DNA from 4 places in the Bifidobacterium sp. SO1 genome. Region 2 is predicted to be linked to each of the others. Evidence: riboswitches for the same ligand, from Rfam matches in the RefSeq annotation. Region 2 holds a riboswitch; each other region holds the start of a gene.
The links. Region 2 has a riboswitch for thiamine pyrophosphate ahead of JS541_RS04380 (hydroxyethylthiazole kinase). Riboswitches for the same ligand answer to the same signal wherever they lie in the genome.

Region 1: another riboswitch for thiamine pyrophosphate. It lies ahead of JS541_RS00800 (ECF transporter S component); the one in region 2 lies ahead of JS541_RS04380 (hydroxyethylthiazole kinase).
Region 3: another riboswitch for thiamine pyrophosphate. It lies ahead of thiS (sulfur carrier protein ThiS); the one in region 2 lies ahead of JS541_RS04380 (hydroxyethylthiazole kinase).
Region 4: another riboswitch for thiamine pyrophosphate. It lies ahead of JS541_RS15060 (ATP-binding cassette domain-containing protein); the one in region 2 lies ahead of JS541_RS04380 (hydroxyethylthiazole kinase).

Annotation. Positions count from the first base shown of each region.
Region 1 covers NZ_JAFEJR010000001.1:176,846-184,262, forward strand. The annotation lists gene trmB (tRNA (guanosine(46)-N7)-methyltransferase TrmB) at 1-815, opposite strand, end outside; gene JS541_RS00795 (TatD family hydrolase) at 824-1,831, opposite strand; gene JS541_RS00800 (ECF transporter S component) at 1,947-2,561, opposite strand; TPP riboswitch at 2,653-2,760, opposite strand; gene JS541_RS00805 (low molecular weight protein-tyrosine-phosphatase) at 3,017-3,535, opposite strand; gene JS541_RS00810 (dihydrofolate reductase) at 3,742-4,401, opposite strand; gene JS541_RS00815 (thymidylate synthase) at 4,537-5,340, opposite strand; gene JS541_RS00820 (OsmC family protein) at 5,561-5,974, shown strand; gene JS541_RS00825 (universal stress protein) at 6,164-7,201, opposite strand; gene JS541_RS00830 (C40 family peptidase) at 7,399-7,417, opposite strand, start outside.
Region 2 covers NZ_JAFEJR010000003.1:183,109-190,525, reverse strand. The annotation lists gene ftsZ (cell division protein FtsZ) at 1-1,121, opposite strand, end outside; gene dusB (tRNA dihydrouridine synthase DusB) at 1,286-2,569, opposite strand; gene JS541_RS04385 (glycine--tRNA ligase) at 2,773-4,248, opposite strand; TPP riboswitch at 4,417-4,524, shown strand; gene JS541_RS04380 (hydroxyethylthiazole kinase) at 4,516-5,511, shown strand; gene thiC (phosphomethylpyrimidine synthase ThiC) at 5,673-7,417, shown strand, end outside.
Region 3 covers NZ_JAFEJR010000009.1:109,429-116,845, reverse strand. The annotation lists gene JS541_RS08790 (alpha-amylase family glycosyl hydrolase) at 342-2,255, shown strand; gene JS541_RS08785 (phenylpyruvate tautomerase MIF-related protein) at 2,330-2,677, shown strand; gene JS541_RS08780 (aldo/keto reductase) at 2,800-3,780, opposite strand; TPP riboswitch at 3,889-3,992, shown strand; gene thiS (sulfur carrier protein ThiS) at 4,254-4,448, shown strand; gene JS541_RS08770 (thiazole synthase) at 4,534-5,457, shown strand; gene JS541_RS08765 (amino acid permease) at 5,471-6,949, opposite strand; gene upp (uracil phosphoribosyltransferase) at 7,302-7,417, shown strand, end outside.
Region 4 covers NZ_JAFEJR010000020.1:15,436-22,852, reverse strand. The annotation lists gene JS541_RS12595 (hypothetical protein) at 1-373, shown strand, start outside; gene JS541_RS12590 (hypothetical protein) at 496-1,620, shown strand; gene JS541_RS12585 (ATP-binding cassette domain-containing protein) at 1,716-2,378, shown strand; gene JS541_RS12580 (hypothetical protein) at 2,375-3,493, shown strand; TPP riboswitch at 3,521-3,649, shown strand; gene JS541_RS15060 (ATP-binding cassette domain-containing protein) at 3,784-6,402, shown strand; gene JS541_RS12570 (ABC transporter ATP-binding protein) at 6,502-7,179, opposite strand; gene JS541_RS12565 (ABC transporter permease) at 7,251-7,417, opposite strand, start outside.

The DNA of each region.
Region 1 (7,417 bases), on a different contig from region 2:
TTCTCGAAGTTGGTGAGCACGCGACCGTCGAACCGTTCCGATTCGCGGAAGTCAGCGTGCGGCAGGTCGGCCGCAGTATCGGCATTGCCCTTGCCCACGTGCCCGGTCGGCAGGCTCACGGTCAGCGAGCCGACGTTCGCAAAACCCTCCACGCCGTCCATCACCTCGTGCACGTGCAGCGCATAGTCCTCGATGTCGGTGGCGATGCGCCACATTCCCCCGTCCGCCAGCGCGCGCCGCACGTCGCCGGCCAGTTCCGGCTGCACGATGCGCCGCTTGTGGTGCTTCATCTTCGGCCACGGGTCGGGGAAGAACGTCCACACCTCGGCCAGCACGCCCGGGTCGCACGCCTTGAACAGCTCGGGCGCGTTCACCTGCGCGATGCGAAGGTTGGCAAGACCTTGCTTGCCGGCCAGCAGCAGCGTGTGCGCCACGCCCGGATCGTACACCTCCAGCGCCAGGAAATTCACGTCCGGACGAGCGGCCGCGGCGGCGACCACGTTCTCGCCCTGACCGCTGCCGATCTCCACGATCAAGGGATGGTCGTTGCCCCACGTCCCGCGCACGAAATCCGCGTCGACCCGCAGCCCTTCACGCACATCCAAAGAGCCTTCGCGCGCGTTGATGTCGAGCAGGTACGTGTCTGCAAACGTATCCCATGCACGCTGCAAACGGTCGTCGAGCCGTGCGGAACGGCGCACGAACGAGAGCACCTTGCGGCCGTACAGCGCAGGGCGTTCCTGCGTGTCCGACGCAGCCGATGCCACACCCGGAGCGTCCGGCGTCTGATCGGCGGTTGATTCTTCGATAGTCATGGGATTATTTATAGCGGCCGGCTTGGAATAGGCGCGCAGAACGCCGCCAGGTTGCGTCGGGTCAGCGCCGCAAGACCGATCGCCGCCGTCTCCAGCCGATCATGCGCAAGCCGACCGTCAGGTCGCGGCTCATCGTCGGTCGGCCCGTTTCCGAACCGACCGTCACGCCGATCGTCACAACCGTCGCCGCACGACCCGCCGGCCCGAATCGCCGCCAACGTTCGCAGCAAGTCGATCAGTGCGCCAACGTAATCATCCACGCCGTACTCGCGGCCCAACGCCCATGTCAGCGACTCCAGCCCGTCGCTTTCCACAAGCAGCCGGTCGTCAGGAATCCGCCGCGCCAGCGAGCGCACCGATTCGTCGGCTGTCACATCCGGTCCGATCGACATGTAGCAGCCCATGCCGAGATATTCATCCTGCCAACGATCGCACGCATACCAGTGCACCATGTACCGATTCGGATACTTCCGGATCAGTTCCAGCACTTCGCGTTCGCGCGACTTGGTGTGCAGGATGACCGGTTTGCGGAGCCGGCTCGCGTAGTCGAGCTGCGCTGCGAATGCGGTCAGCTGGTCGGCCAGCGGCACGTCGGTCCACTCGCCGTCGAGTCCGATCTCGCCGATGATCGCGGCCTGTTCGAGATACGGCAACGCATCCTCGATGCGATACCGGTTCGCGTCCCACGGATGGATGCCGAAGCTGACGCGAATGTCCGGCCGCGCATCGACCGCGCCCGGCGCTTCCGGCACGGCGCGATCGTCGATCGAATCAATACTCGGCCCTGTCCGTGCACCGCCGCCGGTCTCGTCACCATCCGCCGCACCGTCGATCCATGACAACGTATGCCGCCATTGGTCGCCGTTCGCGCAGCTGATCACCGAACTCACACCGTACGTGCGCTGCACGGCGACGAACCGCGCGTCGTCGGCATGGCAGTGCGCATCGGACAGCAGCGATGCGAACGTATCCATCAGCGCGGCATCATGCCGCATGTTCGGCGACAGGTTCTCCAACGAACATCTCCTTCATATCAAAAACGGTGACCCGCGATATCGATCACAGGTCACCGTTCAGTCAATCAATCGCATCGGCCGTGTCGGACGGCCGATCCGTCAGCCAACCGACAGCTCACACGAGCGCGGCGGCGTCGCGGCCACCGGCCACGCGGTCGAGCGCGCCGGTCTTGGCGAGCGCCTGGTACAGGAACCACGCGATCACGCCGGCGAAGATGATGCCGGAGATCGTGCTGCACACGAACGCGGTGACGATGAAGAATGCGTCGTAGCTCAGGTAGTACATGACCCACGAGACGGCCATGCCGGCGAAACCGGCGGCCGCGCCGGAGAGCACGGTGACGGCGAGGTTCCACGCCTTGTACGCGAAGATGAGGAAGACGATTTCGGCGGCCAGACCCTGCACGAGGCCCGGGATGAGGGTGCCGAGACCGCCCCAGTGGCTGCCGAGCAGCGCTTCGACGAGCGCGGCGATCACTTCGGCGAACAGCGCGGCGCCCGGCTTGCGCACGATGATGGCGGCCAGCGGGCCGGCGAAGTAGTACAGGCCCCACAGCAGCGCGTCGGAGCCGGGCAGGAACGTGAACACGGCCTCGAGCGGCTGCGTGACGATGCCCGCACCCCAGAAGATCACGCCGGATGCGACGGCGATGACGGCGGCGACGGTGATGTCGGCGACGCTCCAGCGCAGCGACGGACGCGCGGCCGGAGTCTTGGAATCAGTAGACATAATCTCTCTCGCTTTCTTGTCGTTGTCTTCAAGCGAGGGCGACGCGGCAGAAGGGCCGATAGACCGGCGAGCACACGCGGCGCGCGCAGTCCAGACGACGTTCAAGGACTTCGTTCGCCGGTATTGCCCGGATCACGTTCGACGGTCGGATGCTGGCGCATCCCTCTCAGCTCGCCACGCGAGCCCCCGTGCTTGACACGTTCACACGATACGGGGATGCGGCTACAAATGTCAAGACTTTGCTGCGGGCAATAGTGCAGAATCGATGTCGCAAATATCACAAAGCGAGCGGGAATCCGTTGGAAAGATTTCTCCGCTCGCTACGCTCGGTCGAAATGACAATAAGAAAACCGCGCTCGGTCGAAATGACAGGAATGAAAAGCTGCGCTCGATCGAAACGACAGATACCGGGGATCATACTCCGCCGAAACGATAGGCAGTGCCGACGGCCCGAGCTACGCCTCCAGCCGCGCCTCGACCCAGTCGACGATGTACGGCGCGACTTCCTTGATCTGGTCGATCGCGACCTGGAACTCGTGCGGGCCGCCGTACCACGGGTCAACCAGATCGATCTCGTCCTCGCGTCCGGCCGCCGGCTTGGGCAGGTTCGGGTCGAAGCTGCGGTACATGTGCACTTCGGAGCGCTTCTCGGCCGGCAGTTGGCGCAGCAGCGCGCGCATGTGCGACGCGGTCATCGGCAGGAACAGGTCGCTTTCGTTGATCTCCTCGCGCGTGATGCGGTGCGCGAAGTGGTGCGCGGGGATCTCATAGCCGTCGGCGCGCAGCACACGCACGGCGCGGCGGTCGATCGGGTTGCCGTACTCCTCGTCGGACACGCCGCTGGACATGACGCGCACGCGGTCGGCGAGTCCGCGCGACTCGAATTCGGCGCGCAGGATGATCTCGGCCATCGGCGACCGGCAGATGTTGCCGGTGCAGACGGTCATCACGGTGTACAGGTGGTTGCTGGTCATCGATACTGCTTTCGGTCGGCGCGGTGACGCGCAATTTCGGTCTGGGATGGGTAAGACCGCGATCGGATACGGTCACGAACCGTCGATCACGGTCGGCATCGGTCGGTACATGATCGACGATGATCGGTGACGATCAGCGACGAACGGCACCAACCGACTACGGTCAGATACAGCCTGACTTACTGTCGAGTACAGTCGGCTTTCGGTCAGCGCGTCTTCTCGTAGGTCACGAAACGATACGCCTCGATGCCGTCCTCATGCTTGGCCGGCTTCATCCAATGGCTTTCGTCGGCGACGCGCCACAGGCCAAGATCGACCAGATCGCGCACGTCCGGCGCGTAGGTGTCCGCGTCGACCTTGGCCTTGAGCAGCGTCACATACGCCTTCGAGGCCAACGGCAGCGCCTCGCGGAACAGCTGCGCCCCGCCGATCACCCAGATCTCGCTGCGGTCCATGCCGTCGTCGGGAATCGCCTCCTGACGCGCATAATCCATCGCATCGTCCAGGCTTTCGGCCACGGTCGCACCGAGCGCACGGTACTGCGGGTCATGCGAGACGACGATATTGTCGCGGTTCGGCAGCGGACGGTACTTCGGATCCAGCGATTCCCAGGTCTTGCGGCCCATGATCACCGGATGCGAGACGGTCAGCTCCTTGAAATGCTTCATATCCTCGGCCAGATGCCACGGCATGCCGCCTTGGAAACCGATGGCGCCGTCATGACCTTCCTTGTCGTGCGCCTCGGCCCAGATCAGGTTCACCGAGAAGGTCTTGGGGAAATCGTCACCCCAATCCTCCCCGCTCTCAAGCCCGGCGATTCCGGGCTCGGGTTCGTGATAGCCACTGCGGCTACTGTCATGCTCCATTTCACTCACTCCTTGGGGTTAGGACTGGGGACAAGTGTACGGTCACACCGCGACGCGGCGGCGGGACGGGCGCGGAATGTCGGATACGTCACACCGCGACGCGGCGGACGTCCGCACGGCCGGCACGGCCACCGGTCACACCGCCACCGGCGCCTTGATCGTCGGATGATGCTGGTAGCCGACGATCTCGAAGTCGCTGTAGTCGTAGTCGAACAGCGAGTCGGCCTTGCGGATCCTGATCTGCGGGTACGGATACGGCTCGCGGCCGAGCTGTTCGAGCACCTGGTCGATGTGGTTGTCGTAGACGTGGCAGTCGCCGCCCGTCCACACGAACTCGCCCGGCTCAAGTCCGGCCTGCTGCGCCATCATCAACGTGAGCAGCGAATACGAGGCGATGTTGAACGGCACGCCGAGGAACATGTCGCACGAGCGCTGGTACAGCTGGCAGCTCAGGCGACCGTCGGCCACGTAGAACTGGAACAGCGCGTGGCACGGCGGCAGGGCCATCTGGTCGACCTCGGCCGGGTTCCATGCGGTGACGATCATGCGGCGCGAGTCGGGATGATGTTTGATGAGGTCGAGCACGTTCGAGATCTGGTCGATGGTGCGATTCGGATCCTCGGGCGTGGGCGCGGGCCAGCTGCGCCACTGCACGCCGTAGACCGGGCCGAGGTCGCCGTTCTCGTCGGCCCATTCGTCCCAGATGTGCACGTTGTGCTCCTGCAGCCAGCGCACGTTGCTCGAGCCCTTGAGGAACCACAGCAGTTCGTACGCGAGTCCCTTGAAGAACACGGTTTTGGTGGTCAGCAGCGGGAAGTCGCCACCGGACAGGTCGAAACGGATCTGCTGGCCGAACAAGGAGATCGTGCCGGTGCCGGTGCGGTCGGACTTGAGCGTGCCTTCAGTCAGGATCTTGCGCACGAGGTCCTCATACGGCATGGGAATGTCGGTGGCCGGTCGGGCCGGGATGCGGGTGCGGATGTCTGCGAGCTGTTCAGGTGTCAAAGCCATGCGTTCCAGCATACATGCCCGTCGGCATTGGACGGATATCGCTGCTGGACGATCGTGTGCGGACCGCGGCTCGGGTGGGCTAGATTGGATGGTGACGACGCGACGCGATCGGCGCGGCGCGGTGGGCATGGACTCCAAGGAGGACACTATGGGCAAGCGACTGTGGGTCGAGCGCAACAAGGACGGTTCGTGGGACGCGTTCAGCGACGATGGCGCGCACATCAAGTTCGGCAAGGGCAAGGGCGTGTTCACGCCGGGCGATCTGATGAAGATCGCGCTGGCCGGCTGCGCCGCGCTGTCAAGCGAGTTCGCGGTCGAGCACACGCTCGGCGAGGGCAAGGGCGCCAGGATCGTGGTCGACGGCCAGTATGATCCGGAAGGCGACGCGTACACCAGCTTCGACGAGCAGGTGGTCGTGGACGCGACGGATGCGAACCTGTCCGACGAGGATGCCGAGAAGCTCAAGGAGCGCGTCACCCGCCACATCGACAAGGGCTGCACGGTCAAGCACACCTACGTGCAGGAGACCCCCGTGCGCATGAACGTGACGATCCGTCACTGATATCGCCGATTGATCTCATCTCACCGTCGGTCTTGCCGGCGGCACTGCTGACAATCCGGGAATAGTTGCACTGACGCTATCTCAGCGCAACTATTCTCGGCGATCAACCACAATTGCCCGGATGTGTTGCGCCAAGAGAGATACCTCAGCGCGACGCATCCGGGCAATCGCTATCTACTGATGAACGGCCTACTGACGGTCGGGGTCGATCTTGGCCTCGATCTTCGCGGCGACCTCCGGCTCGGCGGTCGGCACCGCGACCTCCTCAACGCCGCTGATCTCGTCGAGCGACTTGGTCGGCACTTCGGCCGGCGAGCTCGGCACCGTGTCGAGGCGGCTTTCCGCAGCCTCCACGTACTTGCGCGGCACCACGTACACCGGCGTCACGGCGTGCTGCAGCAGTCCCTGACTGGTCGAACCGAGCAGCAGACCAGTGAAGCCGCCGCGGCCACGCGAACCGACGACCACGACGTCGTGGTCCCAGCTAGCCTTGGTCAGCGCGTTCACCGCGGAACCGGGCACGACCTGCTTGTTGACCTTGAGTCCCGGATGCGCCTCCACGATCGGCTTCAGGCGCACGTCAAGATCCTCCTTGTAGGACTCGATCACGCCCTCCTCACCGTCGATGCCCTGGATCTTCGGCACGGCGGAGATCACGTCGAGCTCCGCGCCCCACGTGTCCGCGAACGCAGCCGCGATCTCGAGCGCCTTCAAGCCCCACTTGGATTCGTCGGAACCGACCGCGACCTTGGTGATCGTGTTGTTCAGGTGCATCAGGTTGCCGTCGTCGTCGGTGTACGGCACGACGACGATCGGGCAGTACGCGTACGCCGGCAGCGACGACGACGTCGTGCCGAGGAGCCGCTCGGCCAGTCCGCCCTTGCCGCGGTTGCCGATGACGATCAGGTTGTAGTTGCGCGACAGTTCGACGAACACGGACGCCGGGTCTCCGGTGACGATCAGCGTGGCGGCCTCCACGCCCTGCTCGTCGGCGATGGCCTTGGCCTTGGACAGGATCTCCTGTGCGTCGGAATGCGCGGCGTTGTCGTCGCCCATCGCGGTATAGGTGGCATCGAACGATACCGCGGCGTAGCTGGGCAGGGAGTATGCGCAGACGATCTGCAGCGTGAGTCCGGCATGCTTGGCGTAGTTCGCAGCCCACCATGTGGCCTTGTAACTGGCGTGCGAGCCATCGACGCCCACGAGAATTGCCTTGTCGTTGATCATGACGACCTCCTTACGTCGTTTGGTGCATCTATGCACCGCCCTCATCACTTAACAATACCCGTCAAACACACAAATCGCGTGTTTCCCCACGCGGAAAAACGTGGGAAAAAACACAAAACGGCATCCGAAATCGGATGCCGTTCGCGTTGGTGTCTGGACCTAAACGTAATGCCGGATGGTCGTGACGATCGGAATGATCAGAGAACCCGTCGGATG
Region 2 (7,417 bases):
ACGGCAGGCTGCTGGTACTGCTGTGCTGCGGGCTGCGGCTGAACCGGTGCGCTCTGATTGGGCTGCGCGGCGGCCGGCGTGGAAGAGGGCTGCGCGGCGGCAGACTGGACGATGATCGGGGCCGCGGCCGAAGGCGCGTCCTGATCGCCGTTCTTGGTCTTGGGACCGAAACCGGCCGCGATGACGGTGACGCGCACCTCGTCGCCAAACGCGTCGTCGAGCGACTGTCCCCAGATGATCTGCGCCTCAGGATGGATGGCCTTGCGCACGAGTTCAACGGCCGCCGCGGCCTCCTGAATGCCCAGGTCGGTCGGGCCGCAGATATTGATGAGCACGCCATGCGCACCCTCGATGCTCTCCTCGAGCAGCGGCGAGCTGATGGCGATCTCGGCCGCCTGCGTGGCACGATCCTCCCCGCGGGCCGAACCGATGCCGAACAGCGCGGTACCCGCGCCACGAAGGATGGTGTTGACGTCGGCGAAATCGACGTGGATGTACGAGTTGGCCGCGATCAGGTCGGTGATGCCCTGCACGCCGGCGAGCAGGGCGCTGTCGGCGGTCTTGAACGCGTCCACGATGCTCATGTTGCGGTCGGCGAGTTCCAGCAGACGGTCGTTGGGGATAACGATGAGCGCGTCGACTTCCTTACGCAGGTTCTCGATGCCGAGGTTCGCGGACGCAGAGCGGCGCGGACCTTCGAACGAGAACGGGCGGGTGACGACGGCGATGGTGAGCGCGCCCTGCTGATGCGCGGCCTTGGCGACGATCGGGCTGGCGCCGGTGCCGGTGCCGCCGCCTTCGCCGCAGGTCACGAACACCATGTCGGCGCCCTTGAGCGACTCCTCGATGTCGGACTGGTGATCCTGCGCGGCCTTGGCGCCCTTCTCGGGATCGGCGCCCGCGCCGAGACCACGGCTGGTGTTATCGGTGAGGGAGATCTTCACATCGGCGTCCGAACGCAGCAAATCCTTCGCGTCGGTGTTCACCGCCACGAATTCGACGTTCTGCAGTCCTTCGGCGATCATGCGGTTGACTGCATTGCCACCCGCACCACCGACGCCGACGACCTTGATGTTGATCTTGTCGCTAAGCTGCTCGTTCTGGGCGATTTCGCTCACCATTGTCTCCTGTCACTCACACGGTTACGCATAACTGTATCGCAGAACCCCTGATAAAGAGGGCACTTTTCTCAGCGTGTATCGGCGTTTCGCGCACGGAATACACCATTCTTTCGCAATCTCACACGATACTCGCCGGGGACGTCACCACAAGGCTGCCATCCCCGTCAGTAGCTGGCGTCCATCGGATCGTCCCCGAACAACGTCTCGCGCTGCTCGTGGGTCGTCTCGCGCGAGTCCAGCCAGCCGTACGGCAGGTGCACTTTCTTGGCGAACCGCACGCGGCCGCGCGGCTTGTCCTTGACACGCTCCGGGAACGTCATCGCCGGGTCGAGACGACCGATCTCGCGGCGCACGTCGTCAAGGCTTTCGCATTCCATGAACGCCTTGCGCGTGGAGCCGCCGACCGGGAATCCCTTGAGATACCAGGCGATATGCTTGCGCAGGTCGTGCACAGCCATGCGTTCATCGCCGTCGTAGAACTCAGTCAGGAGCTCGGCGTGACGTTCGATCACGCCGCAGACCTCGCCGAGCGTCGGATTGACGCGGATATCGTCACCCGCGAACGCATGCTTGATGTCGGCGAACAGCCACGGCCGGCCCTGGCAGCCGCGGCCGATCGCGACACCCGCACAGCCGGTCTCGCGCACCATTTCGAGCGCATCGTCCGCACCCCAGATGTCGCCGTTGCCGAACACGGGGATGTCGAGTGCCTCGACCAGCTCGCCGATGCGGCTCCAGTCGGAGTGTCCGCCGTAGTATTCGGCGGTGGTGCGCGCGTGCAGCGTCACTGCCGCGCAGCCCTCCTCCTGCGCAATGTGTCCGGCCTCCATGAACGTCTCGTGCTCGTGGTCGATGCCGACGCGGATCTTCGCGGTGACAGGGATGTTCGCCTCGCCGCACACCTTGACGACGCGCTGGATGATCTCGCGGAACAGGTCGGTCTTCCACGGCAGGGCCGAGCCGCCGCCGCGACGGGTGACCTTGGGCACCGGGCAACCGAAGTTGAGGTCAACGTGGTCGGCCATGTGCTCGTCGACGACGATGTGCGCGGCCTGTTCGACGATGGCCGGGTTGACGCCGTACAGCTGCAGCGAGCGGATCTTCTCGCTCGGCGCGAACTGACACAGGCGCAGCGCCTTCGGATTGCGGGCGACGAGCGCGCGGGCGGTGATCATTTCGGCCACGTACAGGCCGTCGGGACCATATTCCTCGCAGATCACGCGGAACGGCCAGTTAGTGACCCCGGCCATCGGCGAGAGCACGACCGGAGTGGGCACGGTGATCGGGCCGAGCCTGACCGGCGCGATCGTCACCGGCGAGACCGACGAGGACGGCTCGGCCGCCGGCTGCGACGATCCGTCGCCCGCAGCCGCGGCCATGTCGCCGCGCGGGTCGAGTCGCTCGCGGTCACGCGCCGTGAGCACGGTTTCAGCATCCTTGTTCGTCACGATATGTTGTCCCTCATCTGATGGAATAGGTTCCGGATCGAATACAAAGGTCAATAACGCACTTGGCCCCCTCTGCTGAGAGGGCTGTCATCCGCAGGATGACTGGGGGAGAGATCGGCGTTATGGCTTCTTCCCTCCCCCACCCGGCTTCGCCGGGAGCCCCCTCATCAGAGGGGGCCGAGGTCCGCTCGGCGAACAGCGGATCAGTACAGGCCGCCGGCCTCGTTGATCTTCACGGAGTCCGGCCAAGCCTCGCCGCCCATCGCGACCGGCTTTTGCGGCACGTGCGTGCGCTTCTCGCCGATGCGGGCGTCGACGTACTCGGCGACCTTGTCCAGGGAGATGCGCTCCTGGTTCATGGTGTCGCGGTCGCGGATCGTCACAGCCTGGTCGTCGAGCGTGTCGAAGTCGACGGTGATGCACAGCGGGGTGCCGATCTCGTCCTCGCGGCGGTAGCGGCGGCCGATCGCGCCGGCCTCGTCGTAGTCGATCATCCACTCGTGCTGGCGCAGGTCGGACGCGAGGTTCTGCGCGACGGTCTGCAGCTCGGGCTTCTTGCTCAGCGGCAGCACGGCGGCCTTGATCGGGGCCAGACGCGGGTCGAGGCGCAGCACGGTGCGCTTGTCGACGCCGCCCTTGGTGTTCGGGGCCTCGTCCACGTCGTACGCGTCCACGAGGAAGCACATGAGGGAGCGGGTCAAGCCGGCGGCCGGCTCGATGACGTACGGCACGTACTTCTCGCCGGTGGCCTGGTTGAAGTAGCTCAGGTCCTCGCCGGAGTGCTTGGCGTGCGCCGACAGGTCGAAGTCGGTGCGGTTCGCGATGCCCTCGAGCTCGCCCCAGTCAGAGCCCTGGAAGCCGAACTTGTATTCGATGTCGACGGTGCGCTTCGAATAGTGGGCGAGCTTGTCCTTCGGATGCTCGTAGTGGCGCAGGTTCTCCGGCTTGACGCCGAGGTCGAGGTACCACTGGGTGCGCGCGTCGATCCAGTACTGGTGCCAGTCCTCGTCGGTGCCCGGCTCGACGAAGAACTCCATCTCCATCTGCTCGAACTCGCGGGTGCGGAAGATGAAGTTGCCCGGCGTGATCTCATTACGGAAGGACTTGCCCATGTTGGCGATGCCGAACGGCGGCTTGGAACGAGACGAGGTCATGACGTTCTTGAAGTCCACGAAGATGCCCTGCGCGGTCTCCGGGCGCAGGTAGTGCAGGCTGTTCTCGTCCTCGACCGGGCCGAGGTGCGTGCGCAGCATCATGTTGAAGTCGCGCGGTTCGGTCCACTTGCCGCGGGTGCCACAGTCGGGGCACACGATGTCGGCCATGCCGTTCTCGGGCAGCTTGTCGCCGTGTTTCTCGGCGTAGGACTCCTGCAGCTTGTCGGCGCGGTTGCGCTTGTGGCAGTTGAGGCACTCGACCAGCGGGTCGTTGAACACAGCCACGTGGCCAGAGGCGACCCACACCGGGGTCGGCAGGATGATGGACGTATCCACGCCCACCACGTCGCCACGGGTGACGACCATCGAACGCCACCATTCGCGCTTGATATTGTCCTTCAGCGCGACGCCGAGCGGACCGTAATCCCACGCGGAACGGGTGCCGCCGTAGATTTCTCCGGCGGGGAACACGAACCCGCGACGCTTCGCGAGGGACACGACTTCATCGAGTTTGGATACAGCCACAATGCACCTTCTGGTTTGAACGGTTTGGGGACTAGTTAGCGTTCCCGAGTCTATAGGCACAGCGTGACAGTGATATAAGGAGCGCCTTAATACCACAGGCGGGCAAGAAACGCCAGAGGAAGGACACGAAAGAACGGGGATATGTCCATGTTGGGGCATAGCGTCGGGAGCGTAATGCAGGGGAACCCGGCCGGTGCGGCGGGTTGAGAGAGGCGCGAGCCTGACCCTTAGAACCTGTTGGTTAAGACCATCGTAGGGAGCAGCGATATGAGCGAAGATTCGCATACCGACACGCAGTCGCATTGTTGCGGTTGCGCCGATCAATCAGGCACCGATCAGTCAGATGCCGGTCGGTCCGACATCGACCATTCCGTCTGTGATCAGGCCGGCATCGATCAAACCGCCACCGAACCGACCGATCTGGCCGATCTGCGCGAGCGCATCGCACAGGCCGTGCACGATGTCAGGGAACGTACGCCGCTGGCGCAGTCGTTCACCAATTTCGTGACGATCAACCTCGTCGCGAACGCGCAGCTCGCGGCCGGCGGCACCGCGGCGATGAGCTTCCTGCCGGACGACGTGATCGACACCGCGTCGATTTCGGGCGCGGACTACATCAACGTCGGTACGCTGCTGCCGTTCTACAAGGATGCGCTGCCGCAGATCGCCCGCGCGTTCCGCAAGTCCGGCCACCCGTGGGTGCTCGACCCGGTCGCGGCCGGCATCGGCAAGACCCGCACGGAGATCCTGCGCTCATTCCGCGCCGCTCCCCCGACGATCGTGCGCGGCAACGCGTCCGAGATCATCGCGCTGGCGACCATGTGGGGACTGGTCTCCCCCGACGAGGCGAGCCGGCCGGCCGGCGTGGAGTCGGTGGACGAGGTTGATGCGGCGGTCGAACCGGCGAAGACGCTGGCGGCGTTCCTCGCTCGATCCGCGCCGCACGGCACGGCGGCGGTGGCCGTGTCCGGCAAGGTCGATCTCGTGACCGACGGCGAGCAGGTCTACCGCCTGCCGGGCGGCAGCGCGCTGATGGCGAAGATCACCGGTGCCGGCTGCTCGCTGGGCGGCGTGACCGCGACGTACCTAGCGGTCGCCGAACCACTGACGGCCGCGCTGGCAGCCTCGCTGCTGTTCAACCGCGCCGGCGAGATCGCCGAGGCGAAGTCGGACGGCCCGGGCACGTTCCAGCCGCACTTCCTCGATGCGTTGTGGAACCTCACGCCCGCACAGGTGGCGGGTTCCGCGATCGTGACGGGGTAACGGCATTCCGGCAGTCAGAAACAGATCAAGGTCACACCATCTACGCTCCCTCAGTCAGCCTTCGGCTGCCAGCTCCCTCAGCCGAGGGAGCCAAGGCTCCGCCAGCACCAATCCAACATCAACCAAGACTTTCCTATTAATCAACCCAAAAGGAAAACCACATGAACAACTATCCATTCGCATCGATGCGCGACTCGTTCGACCTGTCCGCGTATTTCGTCGTCGGCCCGCAGGACACGCACGACCGACCGGTCACCGATGTGATCGAGGAGGCGCTGCGCGGCGGCGCGACGTTCATCCAGCTGCGCGCCAAGGATGCCGACGCCAAGGAGATCACCTCGCTTGCCCAGGACATCGCGCAGATCATCGAGGACAACGACAAGTCCGATTCGGTCGCGTTCGTGATCGATGACCGCGTGGATGTCGTGTGGCAGTGCCGCAACAAGGGCATCAAGGTCGACGGCGTGCACATCGGCCAGACCGACATGGAGCCGCGCGAGGCCCGCGCGATGCTCGGCGACGACGCGATCGTCGGCCTGTCGGCGGAGACCGAAAGCCTCGTCAAGATCATCAACGAGCTGCCCGACGGCTGCATCGACTACATCGGCGCCGGTCCGCTGCACGTTTCCACGACCAAGCCCGAGGCTTCGGTCGGTGGCAATGACGGTTCCGGCCGCACGCTCGACGCGGACCAGATCAACACGATCTGCTCGGCCTGCGACTTCCCGGTCGTGGTCGGCGGCGGCGTGACCGCGGCCGACATGGACATGCTCGCGCACACCAAGGCCGCCGGCTGGTTCGCTGTCTCCGCGATCGCCGGTGCGGACGATCCGCAGGCCGCGACCCGCGCGATGGTCGAGGGCTGGAAGGCCGTGCGCGGCGACGCGAAGCACGGCTACGCCAAGCGCGTGATCGCCAAGCCGGAAACCAGCGAAGGCGCAGCCGCCGAGTCCGCCGAGCCGAAGTTCACCAACGCGAAGGAGGCCAAGGAGGCGCAGAAGCTCGCCAAGCAGCAGCGCGTCGACATCGCAGCCCGCGGCTCCAAGCAGCGCGACAAGGCGCATATCCGCAAAACCAAGTCGGTGCATTTCGAAAACCAGTTCGGCTCCTACGATCTCGAGGTGCCGTACACCGAGATTAAGCTCTCGGACACGCCCGGCGTCGGCCCGAACCCGCCGTTCCACGACTACAACACCGAAGGCCCCAAGTGCGATCCGAAGGAGGGTCTGAAGCCCCTGCGCCTCGACTGGATCCTCGACCGCGGCGACGTTGAGGAGTACGAGGGCCGCGAACGCAACCTCGCGGACGACGGCAAGCGCGCCATCAAGCGCGGCAAGGCCACCAAGGAATGGCGCGGCCGCAAGCACAACCCGCTCAAGGCCAAGGACCACCCGATCACGCAGATGTGGTACGCCCGCCACGGCATCATCACCCCTGAGATGAAGTACGTGGCCGAGCGTGAGAACTGCGACGTCGAGCTGGTGCGTTCCGAACTCGCCGCTGGCCGCGCGGTCATGCCGTGCAACATCAACCACCCCGAGGCGGAGCCGATGATCATCGGTTCCGCGTTCCTCACCAAGCTCAACGCGAACATGGGCAACTCGGCCGTCACCTCGTCCATCGACGAGGAGGTCGAGAAGCTGACGTGGGCCACCAAGTGGGGCGCGGACACGGTCATGGACCTGTCCACCGGCAACGACATCCATACCACGCGCGAATGGATTCTGCGCAACTCCCCTGTCCCGATCGGCACCGTGCCGATGTATCAGGCGCTGGAGAAGGTCGAGGACGACGCGTCGAAGCTGAGCTGGGAGCTGTTCCGCGACACCGTGATCGAACAGTGCGAGCAGGGCGTCGACTATATGACCATCCACGCGGGCGTGCTGCTACGCTTCGTGCCGCTGAC
Region 3 (7,417 bases), on a different contig from region 2:
AGCTAGGTATTGCATACGTTCACATCGGCGTGATTCTCACGGCTAATGCGTTCCTCGTGCAACTCCCTTGCAGTGCATCAGTGGTTATTACTATAGCACGGTTTTGCAAACGTTGGCAATTCGTGGCAAAATTATTTACGACAAACGATGTCATTGATAACGCTAAACCGCAAGAATTGCAAAGGATTGCAGTCATGACCCAAACGCAACACGCCGAAGCCCCCCACACCCCCTCCCCCGCTTGTCATTTCGAGCGAAGCGAAGCGGAGCCGAGAAATCTTACCAACGCAGTCCCCTCCACAGATCTCTCCACTCCGCTGCGCTCCGGTCGAGATGACACTATGAACACCCCCTCCACCCCCGACCGCACGTGGCTCGACACCGCCGTCTTCTACGAGATCTATCCTCAGTCGTTCGCCGACTCGAACGGCGACGGCATCGGCGACATCCACGGCATCATCGATCATCTTGACTACGTTCGCAATCTCGGCTGCAACGCACTGTGGCTGAACCCGCTCTTCGACTCCCCCTTCAAGGACGCCGGCTACGACGTACGCGACTACACGCGCGTCGCCCCACGCTACGGCACCAACGACGATCTGGTCGCCCTGTTCGCCGCCGCCCACGAACGCGGCATCCGAGTCCTGCTCGACCTCGTCCCCGGCCACACCAGCGAAGAACACCCCTGGTTCCACGCCTCCTCCCAACCCAACACGACCAATCGCGGCGAGATCATTCCCTCCGCCGCCCCTTCCTCTGATTGTCATTGCGAGCAGAACGAAGGCACTCCCACTAAATGTCATTTCGAGCGAAGCGAAGCGGAGTCGAGAAATCTTACCGAGGCAGTCCCCGCCAAAGATCTCTCCACTCCGCTACGCTCCGGTCGAGATGACAACATGGGAGCCGGCTCCGATCGAGATGACAATACGGGAACAATCACTGATCACAACCCCACCCTCGCCTCCCGCTATATCTGGACCGACTCGTGGATCGCCGGCGGCGACGGCCTGCCCTTCATCGGCGGCGAAACCCCACGCGACGGCACCTATATCATCAACTTCTTCAAATGCCAGCCCGCACTCAACTACGGCTTCGCGCACCCGCGCCAATCCTGGCAGCACGCCGCACTCGGCCCCGAAGCCCTCGCCACCTGCGACGCGATGGTCGACGTCATGCGCTTCTGGCTGTCGCGCGGCGCAGACGGCTTCCGCGTCGACATGGCCGATAGCCTCGTCAAGCACGACGACGAAGGCAAGCCGGCCACCATCCGTACCTGGCAGTACATGTTCTCGAAGATCCGCCCCGAGTTCCCGGCCGCCGCGTTCGTCTCCGAATGGGGCCGCCCCTACGAGTCCATGCAGGCCGGCTTCGACATGGACTTCTACCTCGACTGGCGCTGGGACGGCAAGCCGAACGGCTACAACATGCTCCTGCGCAACACCGACACCCCGTTCGACCACGACGGCGATCTGAGCTACTTCAACGCGGATTCCGGCGCGTCGATCAAGCCGTTCCTCGACCAGTACCTGCCGCAGTTGCGCGACTGCGAGCGCGCGGGCGGCCTCTTCGATCTGATCTCCTGCAACCACGACACGCGACGGTTCGCGCCGCGACTGACCGAACGCGAGCGCAAGATCGCCTTCGGCATGCTGCTGACGATGCCCGGCTGCCCGTTCGTGTATTACGGCGACGAGATCGGCATGCGATACCGCGACCTGCCCACGAAGGAAGGCGGCTACACGCGCACCGGCAGCCGAACGCCGATGCAGTGGGACGGCGATCTGCCGAATCTTGGCTTCTCCGCCGCGCCCGCCGATGCGCTGTATCTGCCGGTCGAACCGGCGGGTGATACGGCCCATGACGCAACCGGCGCCGTCTCGCCTGTGACCGTTCCTACGGTCGCATCGGAATCCGCACGCGCCGACTCGCTGTACCACTGGATCACGTCGCTGCTGGCATTGCGCGCCGACTCCCCCGCGCTGAGGTCCAACGCGGCGTTCGAACCGGTCGCTGCACCTGAATCCGGCCGTGTCTTCGCCTATCTGCGCACTCCGGTCGACTCTTCGGGCGAGCGCAACGAGTCAGGCAGTCTTCCCCTCCTCATCGCCATGAATCCCGGTCGTGAGACCGAAACGGTCACGCTCCCGACCGAATTCGCCGCGCAGTCCCCCGCCGTCCGCCTCGCCATCGGCGAACCCGCGGTCGACGGCGCCACGCTCACGCTGCCTCCGCAGTCCTTCGTCATCCTCGGCTGACGCACGGCTGTTCCGCCGCCGCGACGGCGATTAGGATGGAAGCGGCAACGATACACACGTATCAAGGAGGAATCATGCCCGTTATTCACACCCACGTCTCCGTCAAGACCACGCCCGAGCAGCGCGAGGCGCTCAAGGCCGCGTACGGCAAGGCGATCAGCGCGGTGCCCGGCAAGTCCGAAGGCTGGCTGATGTGCCCGTTCGAGGACGACATGCCGATCTACTTCGCCGGATCCGACGACAAGCCGGCGGCGTACGTCGAGGTGAACGTGTTCGGTCGTTCCGTGCCCGGTTCGGCGTGGGAGAAGCTGACCGAGTCGATCATGGCGGCGCTCGAGGGCACGCTGGGCATTCCGCAGGACCGCACGTACATCCGCTACACGGCGACGACGGACTGGGGGTGGAACGGCGGCAACTTCTAGTTAGTTGTCACAGCTCCATCGCGGCCGCATACAGCGCGCTGTTATGAGGCGTGGCGGTTTTCTCTCGCTGAGCCAGCGCTCAGCGAGAGAAAACCGCCACGCCTCTGTTGTTTCGCCCGGTCTCAGCCGAGCAGCGCGAGTTCGTCCGGGGTCAGCCGCAGATCAGTCGCGGCGAACGAATCGTTGATCTCATGCGGATTGCGGGCGCTCGGGATCGTGAACAGACGGTCGTACCGGGTCAGCTCCCATGCGAGCACCACCCGCTGGTACGAGACGCCACGCGCGGCAGCAACCGCACGGAACGGATCGTACGCATGCCGGTCGAACGGGTCGAGGAACCCGCCGAGCGGCGACCAGCACACGAAATCAAGCCCGAGTTCGGCGCAATGCTCCATCGTATGTTCCGGATCGGGGTGCGAGGGCGAGAACTGGTTCTGCACGGCGATCAGCTTGTCGCCGAGGATCGCGCGGGCCGTGTCGATCTGCGCGTTGTTCACGCGGGAGATGCCGGCGTAGCGAATCACGCCTTCGTCGAGCAGCGTCCTGAGCGCGCCGATCTGATCCTCGTACGGCACGGCCGGATCGGGACCGTGCGAATACAGCAGGTCGAGCGCGTCCACGCCAAGGTGACGCGCCGATTCCTTCGCGTCGCGGATCATCGTCTCGGGCCGCGAATCGGCCATCCAACCGTACCGGCTGCCGGCCGCCTGCAATCGTTGGCGGTCGTCCTGCGCCACAGCCTCCCCTGCCGCGACGTCCGTGTCGATCGTGCGCCGGTATCCGGTTTTCGTCGCCACCAGCACCTCGCCGCGCGGACCGTCCCAACTGGCGAGCGCGTCGCGCACCAGCATTTCGCCGTACCCGAAATCGCCGGGAACGCCCGTGCCGTCCGCGCCCGGAGCGGTCGGCAGGTAGTACGACCACGCGGTGTCGAGGTAGCGCACGCCGGCGTCGAGCGCGGCGTGGATCGTGCCGATCGCCGTCTCACGGTCCGGACGTCCCTCGATGGCGAGCGCCATCGTGCCCATGCCGAGCCTGGAGATGCGATGCCCCGCGAAATCGACCGTGTTCGCGAAATCAGTGCCATGTTGCAACGTCGTCATACCGCCCATCATCGTGCGAGCCCCTGACGCGGATACGCTGCTTCATCGTTTCACGGCGGATCGCACCGCCGCTGGATGCCCTGTCGCACCCCGGGGCTTATGATGGTCACGCAACCGAACGGGAGCCCGGCTGGGCTGAGAGGAAGTCGCGAACTTCGACCGTCAACTTGATGCGGGTCATGCCGCCGTAAGGAAACGGGTTGTTTCGCCGTCGCAATCGATGCGCGGCGGTTCGCGATCATTTTTTCAGTCTGCGCGGGTTTTCGCATCCGTTGCATCGTCGTTGCGCGCGGACTCGTCACCGTGTCGCCGCGCCGCTGTTCGGATGATCGTTTGCGCGACAACTCAACATAATTCAAGAACAACCAGTGATACTTACGACAAGGGTCATGAAGGGGCGCACCACCTCACAGGGTACGGCTGCTTCAGCGACCCTTTTTTTCGAATCCGGCGCGGCCGGGGAAGGGGAACCGATGATCGTCAACGGTCAGGAGGAGCAGCTCGACGGGCCGATCAGCGTCGCCGAGTTCATCGAGCGCAAGGGATTCAAGCCGGCCCGTGTGGCCGTCGAGCTCAACGGCGAGATCGTGCCGCGGGCAAAGCGCGCGCAGACGATGCTCAAGGGCACCGACACCGTGGAGATCGTCACGTTCGTGCAGGGCGGCTGACGGCCGTGACGGCCGTGACGACCGGCAACGGGCATGCCGCGGCAACCAACGGCATCCATACGACATCGAATACGAAGGAGTAACCATGACTGGAGTAACCATGACTGCACCATCCACCGAACCCAACGTTTCGCCCACCGAACCGACGCTCGACGAACTCGTCGGCACTGCCACGAACACCGCGCTGCTGCCCGAGCCGGACGCCCACGCCTACGACGCGATTGCGACCGGCGACGCCGATCCGCTCATCCTCGGCGGGCACAAGTTCACGAGCCGGTTCATCCTCGGTTCGGGCCGCTACGATCTGAACCTCATCAAGGCCACGATCGAGAACGCGGGCACGCAGATCGTCACGATGGCGCTGCGCCGCTGCCGCACCACCGAGAACAACCTGCTCGACTACATCCCCAAGGGCATCACGATGCTGCCGAACACGTCGGGCGCGCGCAACGCGGAAGAGGCGGTGCGCATCGCGCGACTCGCCCGCGAGGTGTGCCAGACCGATTTCGTGAAGGTCGAGATCGAGCACGAGACGAAGTACCTGTTGCCGGACAACGCGGAGACGATCCGCGCGACCGAGATGCTCGCGAAGGAGGGGTTCGTGGTGATGCCGTACATGTTCCCGGACCCGATCGCGGCGCGGCAGCTTGAGGAGGCGGGCGCGGCGTGCGTGATGCCGCTCGGCTCGCTGATCGGCTCGAACAAGGGGCTGCGGATGCGCGATTTCATCGAGGTGATCATCGCCAACGCGCATGTGCCGGTCATCATCGACGCGGGTATCGGCCGGCCGAGCCAGGCCGCCGAGGCGATGGAGATGGGCGCGGACGCGGTGATGGCGTATACGGCGATCGCGTCCGCGGGCAACATCCCGGTGATGGCGCGCGCGTTCAAGCACGCGATCGAGGCCGGCCGCGAAGCGTATCTTGCGGGCCTCGGCACCGTGACCGAGGGTCATGCGGTGCCGTCCAGCCCGACCAACGCGGCCGACTATCTCTCTGCCAGCAAGTGATTACCGCGCGTGATTACTTGCGCACCTGCGTGATCTGGTAGGCGGCGAGCAGAATCGCCAGCCAGATCACGCCGGCGACCACGGCCACGCGGTAGCTCGGCGAGAAGCACATGAGCACCACGACGAGCGCAAGGAACGCGAGCACGATATACGGCATCACGCGCGCGAACGGCAGCTTGAAGTGGATCGCGTCCAACGCCGTCTTGCCCTGCAGTCCGGCAAGTTCGGCCGGACCGTCGCCGGCCGCGACGACCTTGCGGAAGTGCACTTCCGTGATCATGATCATCGACCAGTTGATCACGCCGGCGATCGTCGCGATCGACATGAGATAGTTGAACGCGAACTCCGGCCACAGGAACACGACAACTACGGCCAGCGCGGTGATGATCGCGGAGGTGATCACGCCCGCGACCGGCACGCCGCGCGAGTTGAGCTTGCCGAGGTACGCGGGTGCGTTGCCCTGCTTGGCGAGCGAGTACAGCATGCGCGAGTTCGCGTACAGGCCGGAGTTGTAGACGCTCATCACGGCGGTCAGGCACACGAAGTTGAGGATGCCGGCGGCCGCGTGCACGCCCACCGAGTCGAAGATCTGCACGAACGGGCTGGACTTGCCGTCGATCGTGTTCCACGGCACCACGGCCATGATCACGCCGAGCGCGCCGATGTAGAACACGAGGATGCGCCAGATGATGCCGTTCGTGGCACGCGGGATCGTGGTGCGCGGGTTCTCGGTCTCGCCCGCGGTGATGCCGATCAGTTCGGTGCCGCCGAAGCTGAACATCACGACGCACAGGGCCATGAGCAGACCGGTCCACTGGCCGTCGGCCGTGCGCTGCATGAGGCCGTGCGGGAAGAAACCGCCGTCGATCGCGAACCAGTTCGCGAAGCTGGCCTTGATGCCGGACGCGGTCGGGAGATTGGCGACGAGTACCGCGAGACCGCCGAGGATCATCGCGACGACGGCCACGATCTTGATGATCGCGAACCAAAATTCGAACTCGCCGAACTTGCTCACGCCGAGCAGGTTCGCGGCGGCGATCACGACGAGAAACACGGCCGCGGACACCCACTGCGGAATGTTCGGGAACCAGTAGTTGACAAATGAGCCGACGACCGACAGCTCGACCATCGACACGAGGATGTAGTTGAACCAGTAGTTCCAGCCGGAGACGAAGCCCGCGCGCTTCGACCAGTAGCGGGTGGCGTAGTAGCTGAACGCGCCGGCCTTCGGGTCTTCGACCGACATTTCGGACAACGCTCGCACGATCATGAAGATCGCGAGACCGCCGACCAGGTAAGCGAGCAGGATGCTCGGGCCGGCGAGGCTGATCGACTCACTCGAACCGTAGAACAGGCCGGTGCCAATCGCGCCACCGAGGGCGATGAGCTGGATGTGGCGGTTTTTCAGCGATTTTCGCAGGGTTGCGGGAACGGGGACGTCGTCGGTCTCACGTGGGTGGCGAGACGTGGTTGGGACGGGTGATGCTGCCATCTTGCTTCTTTCTCTCTTGCTCTCGTTGCAGAGAGCCGGTCGATCGGACGTGCATCGGTTCGCGTATCGCCAATCGATGCAACCGTATGCAATGGCCGCTATTGTATGCCGTCCCGCGCGACCGCCGTGCGATCCGTCCGATTCCGGGCGATGTCGGAACGATATGGCGCCGGACGATGCGGCGCCGACGTCCGAATAGACGCGCGGTGCGTCAACGTATCGAGCAATCATCCGGCGCGGCAGTCCGTCCGGCGAGACACACGTCCCCGCCCGCCGCCATCCCAAAACGTCCGGCGCGGCACCCCTCCCCGGCCAGCGATTGCGCGGGGCTTTCGTAGTACGCTTGGGTCTTATGGAACTCACTGTTTTGAATCACCCGCTGGTCGAGCACAAGCTCACCGTCCTGCGCGATAAGAACACCTCCTCCGCCACCTTCCGCGAGCTCGTCTCCGAACTCGTCATGCTGGA
Region 4 (7,417 bases), on a different contig from region 2:
CAAGTATTCCAACGGTATGTTTGCCGAGGCCGCGCGTTCGGCGGGAACCGAGGCTCAGGAAAAGAAATACGAGCAGGATTCCGGTGAGTGCTTTGATGAGTACATCTCCTACGTGGACGACGTGTACGGGGTCCAACAGGGTAACCCGAATCTTTACGAAAACATAGAGGACGGGTTTGTGGATTGTCTGCATCGCAATGGTCTGGTTCCTAGAACCTATTCGCGCGAAGATTATGATGATGAACATAAGCGCGACGACGGACAAAACGATCCATATTCATTTGACCGAAGCAATCCCGACGTGCAATCGTGCGAAGTCGCCAACAACATGTTGTCGTATCGTCCCGGGGACGACAAAGAGCAATTGTGGTGAGGGTGAATCCATGCCATTGCGGGATATGGTTCTTACGGAAAACGGCGGCTGCCTTCGGGCGTCGCGGGCGAGTCGTGCAATCGTTGTCATAGGGGTGTTCCGGTCTGACGGAAGGGAAGAAGATGTCTCATGATGACAAGGACGGCAAGGGTGCCGCGACGAACCGGGACATTCGGCGGCGCGGCGGATGTCTGTCTGTGACGTGGGTGTTGCTGGCGGTGGTTGTGTCGGTGTCGTTGGCGGTGGGGGCGTGTGCGTTGTGGTTGCCTGATCGTGCTCCGGGGTTGTTGGGTGCCGCTGGGGAGGTGACGAGCGTGCCGGTGGGCGTGCAGGAGTATGCGGGTTCGCAGCAGGTGACGTTGGTTCCGACGGTGTCGTCGGCGCGTGATCTGGTCGGCAACGTGTCGGGCACGGTGACCGCGGACTGGTCCGCGGGCGGTTTGGAGTCGGGTAAGGCCGCGTATAGGGTGAACGATCGTGTGGTGGTCGCGTTGGGCACGGCCACTCCCTTGTATCGTGATCTGGTCGTCGGGGACAGGGGCGATGACGTGCTCGCGTTGAATAACGAGCTGAACCGGTTGGGGTATGGCGGCGTGCCCGGTTCGGATGAGTATCTGTGGGACACGTCCGAGGGCGTGCGCCGGTTGATGAACGATCGGGGCGACACGTCGGACGGGGGTCTGCGGATCGCGGACGTGTTGTGGATTCCGGCCGTGTCGGTGCGGGTCGGCTCGTGGGACGCGGTCGTGGGCGTCGGTGTGACGGCGGGCATGGCGGTCGGCCAGGTGCCCGGCATGTTGACCAGGTTGACGGTCAAGAACGGGCGGGCGGCGGATATGGATCGTACGGTCAGCGTGCTCGGCCAGACCGGTACGCTGCCGGCCGGGTCCGTCGAGATCACGGATGCGGCGTTCCTGGACAGGGTCGCGGCGAGCGATGACTACCGGCTGATGGACGAGGCGACGCTGGCGGCCGGGTTGGGCGCGTCGCTCGCGTTGGCCGAGCCGGTGACGGTGCTGCGCGTGCCGGCCGGCGCGGTGTTCGGCGTGGACGGTACACAGGGTTGCGTCGCGGTGCCGAGGGACGGTTCCCCGGATGATGCGGGCGCGTTTGACGTGGTGAGGGTGTCGATCGTGGGTTCCGAACTGGGCGCGAGCCTGGTGCGGACCGGGGATGGCGGGCCTGACGTGTCGTCGATCGCCCGCGTGGCGATCGGCAGCCGCATCGCGGCTGAAAGCTGCCGGTGATGCGCGGCGTGGCGGCCGGTGGCGCGGGAGGCGCCGCGGACGACGTCGTGGTCCCGCGGATCGTGCCGGGGACTGCGCGGGGTGAGGGCAGGCGCGTGACGGCGCATGGGCTGGCGCACCGGTTCCCGGGCACGGACGTGTTGTTCGAACGGTTGGATTTCACGGTGGAACCGGGGCAGACGGTCGCGGTGTGCGGGCCTTCGGGCTGTGGCAAATCGACGTTGCTGTCGATCCTGGCGGGCTGGGAGAAGCCGTATCGGGGCACGGTGGAGCGCGTGGGCGTGGAGCGTGTCGGCTGGGTGTTCCAGAACCCGTACGGGGTCGCGCGGCGTACCGCGTTGGATCATGTCGTGTTCCCCTTGTTGGCCAAGGGGATGCGTCGGCGTGACGCGGAGCCCGAGGCGTTGGCCGCGATGGGATTGTTCGATCTGGAGTACGCGGCCGGCCGCAGGTTCTCGGATCTGTCGGGCGGGGAGGCGCAGCGGCTGATGCTGGCGCGCGCGGTGTGCTCCAGACCGGATCTGCTGCTGGTGGACGAGCCGACCGCGCAATTGGACACGCGCACCGCGCGTTCGGTCAGCCATGTGCTGGGCAATCTGGCCGGTCAGGGCATGATCGTGCTGGTCGCCACGCATGATCCGGACACGCGCGACGCGTGCGGCCGCGTGATCGACCTGGCCGACTACGCGCCGCGCCCCGGCGAGGATACGGACATGCCGGCCGGTGGTGATGCGGGTGAGCGGGGTGGTGTGTCATGAGGATTGGTTCGATCGTCTCGGAATGCGTGCGCGACATCGAGTCGGGCACCACGCATGCGGTCGCGATGATGCTCGCCGTGCTCTGTTCCGGACTGCTGCTGGGCGGATACGAGGCGGTGGGCGTCGTCGGCCTGGAGACGCAGGCGGTCACGCGCATCAACGCGCTGGCCGACACGCGCATGATCATCGCGTCCGGCGATCTGATCGACGGGACCGTGTGCGACCGGTTGCCGGACGCGGCGAACGGCCCGGACGCGTCCGGCGCGTTGCGTGCCGGCGACCAGGTCACGCCCTTGTCCACGCCGGGCAAGGACATCGCGTCGTACGAGGTCACGCCCGGACTGCTGCGCATTCTCGCCGCCGGCGACCGTCAGGCGAACGCGTCATCCACGCCGGTATCGGACACGGTCGATGCGTCCGGCATCTGGGTGTCCACCGATCTCGCCGACGATTTCGGCCTGACGGTCGGTTCCCGGCTCGCCACCGACCACGGCGGCGCCACGGTGGCGGGCGTGTTCGCATGGCCCAACGACGGGCGCGATACGCGTCTCGCATACGCGCTCGTCGTGCCGGTGTCCGCGTCAGCCGCGCCGTTCGGCGAATGCTGGGCCAGGCAATGGCCCGCCAGTGGTCAGACCGACAACCTGCTGTATTCGACCGTGATCGTCTCCGGCGAGTCGACGGGTGGCCAGGCCGGCGTCATGGCGGTCAACAAGGGATTCGACTCGCACTACGACGCGCACGACTCGTACACGAGCCGCATGACCCGGTGGATGCCCTGCGCGGGACTCGCGGCCGGACTGCTGATCGGCGTCGTGGGCGTGCGAAGACGCCGGCTCGAATACGCGGGCGCGCTGCACTGCGGCCAATCCAAAGGCGCGCAACTGCTCGGCATCGGCTTGGAGACGCTCACGTGGAGCGGGCTCGGGACCATATCGGCGTGCAGCCTCATCGCCGCCTACTGCTGGCGCATGGCGGCCGGCGACCCCGTTGCAATCCTTTTGTCTGCGATACGCGCGCCGCTCGCGCTGTTCGCCGCCAGCATGCTCGCGGCCGTCCTCGCCGGACTATTCGTCCGCGAATCCCAACTCTTCCGCTACTTCAAGACCCGCTGACCTTGACTTCGGGGTGGGTTATGCTCGTGGGGTTGACACGGGAGCTGCGAACCGTTGCGGGTATTGGCCGCGACGGCATGGCTGAGATGGGATTCGTCCCGACCGATTGAACGTGACCGGGTAATGCCGGCGTACGGATGTCGCCTTCCCGTGCCTGATATTCGTTGGCGTTCGGCCATCTGGCCGGCGTCCCAGAGGAAAGGCGCGATCCAATGGTCGAGCATTCGATGACCAGTTCTTCCCCTGCTGATCCCGCGGCCGACGGTGCGTCTGACATCACGGCCGATACCATGCCTGCCATCGCATCGACTCCGCAAACCGGTATCGCGCCGGCCGCGGTCAGCGCTCACGACTGGGGATGGCGGCACACCACGCGGCGCGACTTCGCATTGCGGCACGTCGACTTCGACATCCGGCCCGGCGAACGCGTGCTGCTGCTCGGCGCGTCCGGCGCAGGCAAATCCACGTTGATGGCTGCGCTCGCCGGCGTGCTCGGCGGTGCCGACGACGGCGAAGAGGAAGGCACGCTCACCGTCGACGGACTTGACGCGCGGGCCGCACGAGGCCGTGCCGGACTGGTATTGCAGGATCCCGATTCGCAGATCATCCTCGAACGGGTGGGCGACGACGCCGCATTCGGCTGCGAAAGCCTCGGCGTGCCGCGCGACGAGATCTGGAAGCGCGTGCACGAATCATTGGACATCGTCGGGCTTGGCGACCTTGCGCTCGACCGGTCCACGCAACACATGTCGGGCGGTCAGCGTCAGCGGCTCGCGCTTGCCGGCGTGCTCGCCATGCATCCGGGACTGCTGCTGCTCGACGAGCCGACCGCGAACCTCGACCCGGCCGGCGTGCGCGAGGTGCACGACGCGGTTCGGCATGTGCTCGAAACCACGCATGAGACGATGATCGTCGTCGAACATCACATCGACGTATGGCTCGACCTGATCGACCGGGTGATCGTGCTCGGCAAGCCCGACCCGGACGATCTGACCGGCGGCGTGATCGCCGACGGCACGCCCGATGGGGTGTTCTCCACGGTCGGCGACGTGCTCGCGGCCGGCGGCGCGTGGGTGCCCGGTCGTCGCATCCCAACTGAGTACCGCGATCCGAACGGGCGGATGCGGCCGCTCAACCCGGCATCCCATATTGACCCCGAACATGCCGGCGAACCGGTGCTGCGCGCCGACGATTTGTCGTTCGGCCGCGGCAAGGCGCTCGGCGAACACGTGAACCTCGAGTTTTACGGCGGCGAAGTGTATGCGCTCATGGGGCCGAACGGCGCGGGCAAGTCCACGCTTGCGCTCACCTTGGCGGGACTGCTGCCACCGATCGCCGGGCATGTGCGTGTGGGCACCGACATGGTGCCGGACGGGCGCGGCGACGACCCGCACGAATGGAAGAGCCGCGAACTGCTCGGCCGGGTCGGCATGGTGTTCCAGGAACCGGAACACCAGTTCGCCACGGCGAGCGTGCGCGCCGAAGTGGCGCTCGGCCCCACATCGATGGGTAAGACGGACGAGGAGGCGAACCGCATCGCCGACGACATGCTCGCTCGGCTCGGCCTGACCCGTTTCGCGCCGGCCAACCCGTACACGCTCTCGGGCGGCGAAAAACGACGGCTTTCGGTCGCCTCCATGCTGGCCGCCGCGCCGCGCGTGCTCATCATGGACGAACCCACGTTCGGCCAGGATTTCGCCACATGGACCGAAATGATGCGGCTCATCGCCATCGCACGAGACGAAGGCTCCGCCGTCATCATGGTCACGCACGACGAACCGCTCGTCGAGGCGCTCGGTGCCCGCCGCATCATGTTCACGCAGGACGGTCTGCGCGCTGGCGTCTCGAGCGAGCATGGCTCCCGTCCTGTCATTTCGAGCGAGCATGGTCCTCACCCTGTCATTTCGAGCGAGCATGGTCCTCACCCTGTCATTTCGAGCGAGCGGAGCGAGTCGAGAAATCTTCTTTCGCGTGATGGCGTCCGGAAAGATTTCTCCGCTCCGCTTCGCTCCGGCCGGAATGACATGAGTGAGGCCGGCTCCGGTCGAAATGACACTGGTGAGGCGAATTCTCATGATGGAGACATCGTCGCGACCGTGCACGTCACTCCGACGACCGAACGCGTGGAGGCGGCCAAACCGGCGTCGCCGTCATGGTTCGTCGCCAGACTCAACCCGGTCACCCGGTTCGCGATGGGCCTGATCATGTGCATCCCCATGTTCTTCAGCCTCGACGTGGTAAGCGCGTCCATCGCGCTCGGCCTCGAATTCATCCTGCTGTGGATCGGCGGCGTGAACCCGCTCGCCGTCTGCCGCAAGACCTGGCCGATCTGGGTCGGCGCTGCCGGCGCGTTCATCTCCATCGTCCTGTACGGTCAGGCATCCGGCGCGAGCTACCTCCAGCTTGGCGTCATCCATGTCACGCAAGGCTCCCTGTACCTCGGCTGCGCGATGTTCCTGCGCGTGCTCGCCATCGCCATGCCATCGGTCATCCTCATTCTCGGCCTCGACCCGACCGATCTGGCCGACGGACTCGTCCAGCTCGTGCATCTGCCGTCCCGGTTCGTGTACGGCGGTCTGGCCGGCATGCGCATGTTCACCCTCCTGCAGGACGACTGGCGCGCGCTCGGCCTGTCGCGCCGTTCGCGCGGTCTCGGCGATGAAGGCGCGGTCAAGCGTGCGATGGCGCAGGCGTTCGGCCTCCTGGTGCTCTCGATTCGCCGTGCCACCAAGCTCGCCACCGCGATGGAGGCCCGCGGTTTCGGCTCCGACCGGCCGCGCTCGCAGGCTCGTGTTTCCCGTTTGCATGGTATTGACGCGGTCGGCTATGTGATCGCCGTGGTCGTGCCGGTGTTCGCGCTGGCGGTCGCCATCAAGACCGGCTTCTGGAACCAGCCGCTGCTTTCGTAATCGGTTCGCATCGTCAGCCTGCCGTCGCCGTCATGACGAAAGCTCCCCGCGGGAACGTATTCTCGCGGGGAGCTTTTCATCATGCATCACGAAACCCGGTCAGCGATGGCGGCGCAGCGGGGCCAGTTCGAAGACCTCGTCGGAGGCGGCGGCCACCTCGGGGCTGTGCGTCACGATGATCACGCAGCGGTCCTCGTCGTGGGCCAGCGACCGGAAGATCGACATGATATCGTCCTGCGTGGCCATGTCGAGGTTGCCGGTCGGCTCGTCCGCCACCACGACCTTCGGATCGTAGCTTAGCGCCCGGGCGATCGCCACGCGCTGCTGCTCGCCGCCCGACAGGTGCAGGATGCGCTCGTTCGCGTATTCGGCCGGAAGATGCACCTGTTCGAGCAGCTGCACCGCGATGTCCTTCTTCGGCTTGTCGAACGTCTTGCCCGAAGCGTCCATCGACAGGATGATGTTCTCCGCCACCGTCAGCTGCGGCAGCAGGTTGAAGCTCTGGAAGATCACGCCGATGTCGTGGCTGCGGTAGTCGTAGCGATCCTGCTTGGCGAGGTCCTTGCCGTTGTAGACGACCTTGCCGCCGGTGGGGGGGGAGGTCAGTCCGGAGATGAGCGAGAGCATCGTGGTCTTGCCTGCGCCGGACGGGCCGGTGATCGAATACACCTCGCCGGTGCGGAAGGTGTGGCTGATGTTGTTCAGCACCTTCTTGCCGCCCTTGGTGTACGAGTAGCTGACGTTGTCGAGTTCGAGAATAGGGGTTGGTTCAGTCATGATGAAAGTCCTTGTGCGATGAAGTGTGATGGATGGCTCCCCTCGGCGGGAGGGGAGCCATGGGCCGGTGATTACGAGCGGTCCGCGAGGATTTGCAGCGGCTCGTAGCGCATGACGAACACGACGGCGACGAGCGCGGCGACCAAAGTCAGACCGAGTCCGATGAGCAGGAGCTGGCCGACGATCTTGAGGTTCACGGTCGCGTTCACGCTGGAGACGTAGTTCACGGCCTGGCCCA